DNA from 2 places in the Pseudoxanthomonas sp. 97-1-1 genome. Region 1 is predicted to be linked to the other one. Evidence: predicted binding sites of a transcription regulator. Region 1 holds the regulator's gene; the other holds the start of a gene.
What was found. The regulator FliA, encoded in region 1, starts transcription of late flagellar genes. The targets are predictions, from matches to a motif close to TAAAGTTTNNCNNNCNNNGGCCGATAA.

Region 1 (3,379 bases):
CCTGGCCGGCGCGCACCAGGCCCAGCGTCTCTTCGGCCGCATGGCACAGGTTGACCATCGGCTGGATGCCGAGGAAGCCGGCGCCGCCCTTCAGGGTGTGGAAGCCGCGGAATACCGCGTTCAGCTGCTCGCTGTCGGAGGGGTCCTGTTCCAGCGTGACCAGTTGCTCGCCCAGCCGGTCGAGGATTTCCTGCGCTTCGATCAGGAAGTCGGCGGCGATTTCAGGGGTGACGGCGGACATGGGCGGGGCAGGTACCGGGACGGGTGATCAGCGGGAGGAGTCGAGCAGGTGCAGGGCGTGCGCGTGGCGACGCCGCAGGAAGCGGCCGACCAGGACATCGCAGACCAGCAGCGATCCCACGAACAGCAGGACGAGGGGATGGCAGGAACGGCGGGCGGAAGCGTCGGGCATGGCAGGTCTCCGGTTCCGCTGCGCGTTCGCGGGTGCCTACAGCCCCAGTCCGGAGAGCAGGTCGTCTGCGTCGTTCTGTGAAAACGCGTTGCGGTCCAGACCAGCAACGGCCGGACCGGCCAGATCTGAAGGGTTCTTCTTCTCCGGCGGCGGCAGGCCCAGCGCGCCGAAGCCCTCGTGCACGCGACGGACGATGCCCGCGACGCGACGGATGATCTGGCCGGTGAGGTCCTGGTAGCTCTGCGCCAGGGCCATCTCCGACAGCCCCTTGCCGATGCTGTCCACCAGCGCCGCCTGCTCGGGCGACAGCGCGGTGCCCTTCAGTTGGGTGGCGTAGCCACGGCACTGTTCGGCCAGGTCCAGCGTGGCGTGGCTGGCCTGTTCGGTCATTTCCACCACATGGTCCAGGCGCGCGCAGGCGTCGTCCAGCTCGCCCGGTCCGGTGGGTGGCAGTTCGCCCAGCGTCTGCGCCAGCTCGCGCGCCAGGCGGCCCAGGCCCTGCATCATCGGCTGCGTGCGCCAGGCGGCGATGGCATCCAGTTCGCGACGCCAGCCGGCTTCGTCGCCCTGTTCCAGGGCATCCAGCGCGTGCTGCAGTTTTTCCACCAGCGCGGCGCGTGCGCCGGCGACATCGGCCACGGCGCTCATCAGGCAGCGGCTCCCAGGCGTTCGAAGATCTTGCCCAGCTTCTCTTCCAGCGTCTGCGCGGTGAACGGCTTGATGATGTAGCCGTTCACGCCGTTCTGCGCCGCCTCGATGATCTGCTCGCGCTTGGCCTCGGCGGTGACCATCAGCACCGGCAGGGTCTTGTAGCGGTCGTCGGCGCGGATGGCCTTCAGCAGCTCGATGCCGGTCATGCCGGGCATGTTCCAGTCGGTGACCACGAACTCGAAGCTGCCCTGGGACAGTGCGGTCAACGCGCTGTTGCCGTCTTCGGCCTCGGCGGTATTGGTATAGCCCAGGTCATTGAGCAGATTCTTGATGATGCGGCGCATGGTGGAAAAGTCGTCCACGATGAGGATGCGCATGTTCTTGTTGGCGGTCACATCGAACTCCAGTAAAGCGTGCCCGGTCAGGGGCGACGGCAAGGCAGGGGCTGCACGCGGCGGCCTACCGGAGCCTTATCGGCAGGCCGTGGGGATTCTTCAGTCGTTGTCTTCCAGGCCGGCGTCGGCCTTCTCGAACACCTGCAGGCGTCCGCGCAGCCGCACCATGGCCTGGCCGTGGATCTGGCAGACGCGCGACTCGCTGACGCCGAGGACGGCGCCGATCTCCTTCAGGTTGAGCTCCTGCTCGTAGTACATGGACAGCACCAGCTGCTCCCGTTCGGGCAGGTGGCCGATGGCCTTGACCAGTTGCTGGCGGAACTCGCTGCGCTCCAGGTGCTGCTGCGGCGAGGGGCCGCCGGTACGCGCGGTGTTGGGTTCGCCATGGTCGTCGATGTGCGATTCCAGGCTCAGCACCTGGCCACGCGCGGCATCTTCCATCAGGCGCAGGTACTCGGGCAGCGGCATTTCCATCGCACTCGCCACTTCGGTGGCGATGGCGGCACGGCCGGTGCGCTGTTCGATCTCGCGCACGGTGGCGGCCGCCTGGCGGGCGCGACGGTGGACCGAGCGCGGTACCCAGTCGCCGCGGCGGATCTCGTCGATCATCGACCCGCGGATGCGGATGGAGGCGTAGGTCTCGAACGAGGCGCCCTGCTCGGCATCGTAGCTGCGCGAGGCTTCCAGCAGGCCGATCATGCCGGCCTGCACCAGGTCGTCGATCTCCACGCTGGCCGGCAGGCGCGCGGCCAGGTGATGGGCGATGCGGCGGACCAGGTCGGCGTGCTGGGTGACGAAATCGTTCGCACTGCTGCGCTGTACGGCGCGGTATTGGGCGGCGGCGGTGTTCATGCGGCGACTCCCCGCTGGATCAGGCGTTCGACGAAGAACTCGACGTTGCCGCGCGCTCCCAGAGGCGGCTGCCAGCGTGCCGTCATGCGCGCGATCTCGGCGATGGCGCGGGCCGACGGGCTGCCCGGATAGGCTTTCACGACGGGCTGCTGGCGCTGCACCGCACGGCGCAGCCAGTCGTCCTGCGGCACCGCGCCGAGGTAGTGCAGGGCGACATCGCCGAGGAAACGCTCGCAGACGCGGGCGAGTTTTTCATACAGCTTCCGGCCCTCGTTGGGGTCGCGGACCATATTGGCGATGACGTGCACGCGGTCCAGGCCGCGCTCGCGCGCCAGCACCTTGATCAGCGCGTAGGCGTCGGTGATCGAGGCCGGCTCGTCGCAGACCACCACCACGGTGTCCTGCGCGGCCTGGCAGAAGGTCAGCACGCTGTCGGTGATGCCGGCGGCGGTGTCGACCACCATGAAATCCAGCGCCCGCTGCAGTTCGGAGAACACGTTGACCAGGCCCACGTGCTCGGCCGGCGCCAGTTCGGCCATGTGGCGGAAACCCGACGAGGCGGGAACCACCAGCACGCCCTCGGGGCCTTCCAGCAGTACGTCTTCCAGTCCGCAACGTCCTGCGACCAGGTCGGCGAGGGTGAACTTCGGCGACAACCCGAGCAGCACGTCCACGTTGGCCAGGCCCAGGTCGGCGTCCATCAGCAGCGTGCGCTTGCCCATTTCGGCCAGCGACACGGCCAGGTTGACCGACACGTTGGTCTTGCCCACGCCGCCCTTGCCACCGGTGATGGCGATGACGCGCACGGGATGGAATGCGCCGGCGGCCGGCGGCGTGCTGCGGGGATTGGTCTGCAGCAGGTGGTCAGGCGACATGGGTGGCCTCGGTCGAGCAGGGTTCGTCGGCTTCGCGGCGCAGCTGGTCCAGCCGCAGCACGAGGTGGGCGCTGTTGGCGCGGTGGAGATCGTGGGGAACGCGCTGGCCGTCGGTTACCCAGGTCATCGGCAGCTGGTGGTCCACGACCACCGACAGGGCGCTGCCCAGGCGGCCTGTCTCGTCCAGCTTGGTC
Region 2 (3,379 bases), on a different contig from region 1:
GCGGAGCGAACACGTGGCGGAAGGCATTGAACTGGAAATGGCGTGCGTACATGGCGTTGCGTCGTGACAGAATGCGGCCGGAGCCGGTACGCGCAGTATCGGATGACCGTTTGATGACCGTGTGAGGACTTCGTTAAGCGACATGCGACTGAGCGCACTGAATGACATCGCCGACGGCGGTTTCGCCGAGGTTGAAGCCGTGATCGGCGACGATGCCGAGTCGTTGATCCTGCATCGCGATGGCGGCGATGTGCGCGCATGGCTCAATGTCTGTCCCCACGCCGGCAGACGGCTGGACTGGGCGCCCGGTCAATTCCTCAAGAGCAAGGACGGCCACCTTGTCTGTGCCGCCCACGGCGCCTCGTTCGAACTCGTACGCGGTGACTGCGTCGCCGGGCCCTGCCGCGGCGATTCGCTGTGCGCCGTCGCCGTGCAGGTGCGTGACGGCGAGGTGTGGCTGGACTGAGTCGCGCTGCTGGCGTCAGTCGACGCCTTGCACGATCACGCAATGCCAGCCGGTGCGGTAGGTCTCGTAGCCGGGTGACGCGGCCTGTGCCACGCAATGGGGGCGGCCTTCGATGGATACGTCGATCGCGCCACGGGGCTGGGCGAACAGGGATGCATGCCCAGGAAAATCGAGTCGCGAGGCATCCGCGCCGGACTGCGTGTCGGCCAGCAACCGGCCCTGCGCATCGACGATGCAGACCCGGCTACGGCGCCATTCCACCTCCGACAATGGCGTCCGTTCCACGATGGTCTGCGCCAGTGCGTCCCATCGGAACACAATGCCGAGCACGCCCAGCACGCGCCCCTGTACGCGACCGCCTTCGCGCACCGTGCAGGCGTAAACCAGTACGCGCTCACCGCCCGCAAGCGTGCTCGCATGCATGGACTGGAAGCCGAACTCTTCGCCATTGCGCGTGGACATGGCGGACTGGAACCATTCCTGCTGCGCGACCGAGTGGCCTGCGGACGGGTACTGGCGTGGCCGGCCATTGGTCAGCACATTGCCTTGCAGGTCGGTGAGCACGAGGTCGAAATAGACGGTGTAGGAATCCAGTATCTGGCCGAGCCGCTGGCTGGCATGCGTGAGCGCGGCCGGTTGCGGGTCGTGTGCGGCGGCGACGATCGCCGCATCGGTAGCCCACCAGCGCACATCGCAACTGCGCTCGTACAGGTTGCGGTCGATCAGGTCGATGTTGGCCAGCGCCAGGTCCGTCAGCCGCGTCCGGCGCACGTCGGTCTGCAGTTGGTCCAGTCGCTCGCGCAGATCGGTGCTGGTGCGACCCGCCATGCGGTCGATTTCCTGCGCGGTGTCGCTGACCCGTCGCGACAGCGTGTCCATCTCTTCGGCGATCACGCCGAAGCTGCGTCCGGCGCTGCCGATACGCACGGCCTCGATGCGTGCATTCATCGAGATGATGCGGGTGATGCGGTTGATCTCGTCGATCTTCTGCAGCGATTGCCGCAGTTGTTTCAGCAAGGAATCCGACAATCCCGATACCGACTGGATGTGGTCGTCGATGCCGGCGTCGGGCACGGGGGCGACAGCGCATGCGTTCATGGAACTCCTTGTGGGGAAGGGGGCGGGGCGACACGGCGCCGGAATGCGGCAGCGTGAAGTCGCTCCCCGTGTTGAGGCGCTATCGGCGCGCAAGCGGAGTGCTTTAATCGGCACCGTCGCGGTGCGCGATTTCCCCGGGATGGGGCGGCCGGGCGTCGCGTGTTGGACGCATGCGCGACGCTTGCCTGGAATCCGCGCACCACGGACAGGGGACCGGCATGGGCGACGCGAGCAACTGCATCGCCGTCCGCGTTGGCGACCACGTCCAAGTCGATCGGCGATTGGATGAACGCCTATTTCGCGGCTGCGACGTTGCTGCTGTTGCCGTTCGAAGCAGTGGCGTTCCGGTTGGCCTTTCACCGCGTCGGTTCGCTGAACTACCCGGAATGGCTGGTGATAGCGGCCTTCCTGACCGTCCAGACCTTTGTCTTCTGGTCGATCGCGCTGCTTCTGCAACGCTGGGTCCCGGGTTTGCCGGCGTGGTCGGTCTTGGTCTCGACGGTTTACGGCATCTTTTCGTTGATGCAGCTGTTTCAGCCGTATGCGCGCTGGAAATCGCTGCTGCGCGGCCTTCTGGGTTGTGGGCTCTTCTTCGTTGTCATCCAGGTGGTAATGGGGGTAGCGGTGGCAGTGGTGATGGCGACCTCCGTCGGAGGGTAGTACCCCACCTTGCATTCGATTGCCGCACATTTGCAGGTCGAACGCAGTGACCGATCGCAGACCAGAACGCCGGCACAGGGCCGGCGTTCTCGTTGGGCAAGGTCAGAGGCGATCACGCATCTGTGCGCGCAACCACGTCACTTCAGCGCCTTGAACCGCAGGCGGTGCGGACGGGCGCCGTCTTCGCCCAGGCGACGCTTCTTGTCTTCCTCGTACTCGCGGTAGTTGCCCTGGAAGAACTCCACGTGCGAGTCGCCTTCGAAGGCGAGGATGTGGGTGGCGATGCGGTCCAGGAACCAGCGGTCATGCGAAATGACGAAGGTGTTGCCGGGGAACTCCAGCAGCGCGTCTTCCAGCGCACGCAGGGTTTCGATGTCCAGGTCGTTGGACGGTTCGTCGAGCAGCAGCACGTTGCCGCCCTGCAGCAGCGTCTTGGCCATGTGCAGGCGGCCGCGTTCACCGCCGGACAGCGAGCCCACCATCTTCTGCTGGTCCTGGCCCTTGAAGTTGAAGCGGCCGATGTACGCGCGCGACTGGATCTCGACGCCGTTGATGTTGAGGATGTCCAGGCCGCCGGAAATCTCCTGGAAGACGTTGTGGTTGCCTTCGAGCTTTTCACGGCTCTGGTCCACGTACGCCAGTTGCACGGTGGGGCCGGTGGTGATGGTGCCCGAGTCCGGCTTTTCCTGGCCGGTGATCATCTTGAACAGCGTCGACTTGCCCGCGCCGTTGGGGCCGATGATGCCGACGATCGCGCCGCCCGGCACCAGGAAGCTCAGGTTGTCGATCAGCAGGCGGTCGCCGAACTTCTTCGAGACATTCTTGAACTCGATGACGTTGTTGCCCAGGCGCTCGCCCGGCGGGATGAAGATCTCGTTGGTCTCGTTGCGGCGCTGGTAGTCGACCGACTGCAGCTCTTCCAGGCGCGCCAGGCGCGCCTTGCCCTTGGAGCGGCCACCCTTCGCGTTCTGGCGCGACCACTCCAGTTCCTTCTGGATGGCCTTCTGGCGGGCCTTTTCCTGGTTGTCTTCCTGCTTCAGGCGCTCGTCCTTCTGCACCAGCCAGTCGGTGTAGTTGCCCTTCCACGGGATACCGCGACCACGGTCGAGCTCGAGGATCCATTCGGCGGCGTTGTCGAGGAAGTACCGATCATGG

Region 2: AC3DET_RS14060 (methyl-accepting chemotaxis protein) is a predicted target of FliA. The motif match lies at 1,644-1,670, and genes of this name have one in related genera.

What each region holds. Positions count from the first base shown of each region.
Region 1 is NZ_JBYMTJ010000002.1:724,573-727,951, forward strand. Features, by position in the region: gene AC3DET_RS10590 (chemotaxis protein CheA) at 1-241, opposite strand, end outside; gene AC3DET_RS10595 (hypothetical protein) at 269-412, opposite strand; gene AC3DET_RS10600 (protein phosphatase CheZ) at 449-1,060, opposite strand; gene AC3DET_RS10605 (chemotaxis response regulator CheY) at 1,060-1,440, opposite strand; gene AC3DET_RS10610 (RNA polymerase sigma factor FliA) at 1,558-2,310, opposite strand; partial or broken gene AC3DET_RS10615 (MinD/ParA family protein) at 2,307-3,119, opposite strand; gene flhF (flagellar biosynthesis GTPase FlhF) at 3,175-3,379, opposite strand, start outside.
Region 2 is NZ_JBYMTJ010000003.1:473,042-476,420, forward strand. Features, by position in the region: gene AC3DET_RS14050 (hypothetical protein) at 1-52, opposite strand, end outside; gene AC3DET_RS14055 (Rieske (2Fe-2S) protein) at 143-466, shown strand; gene AC3DET_RS14060 (methyl-accepting chemotaxis protein) at 482-1,564, opposite strand; gene AC3DET_RS14065 (hypothetical protein) at 1,850-2,224, shown strand; gene ettA (energy-dependent translational throttle protein EttA) at 2,362-3,379, opposite strand, start outside.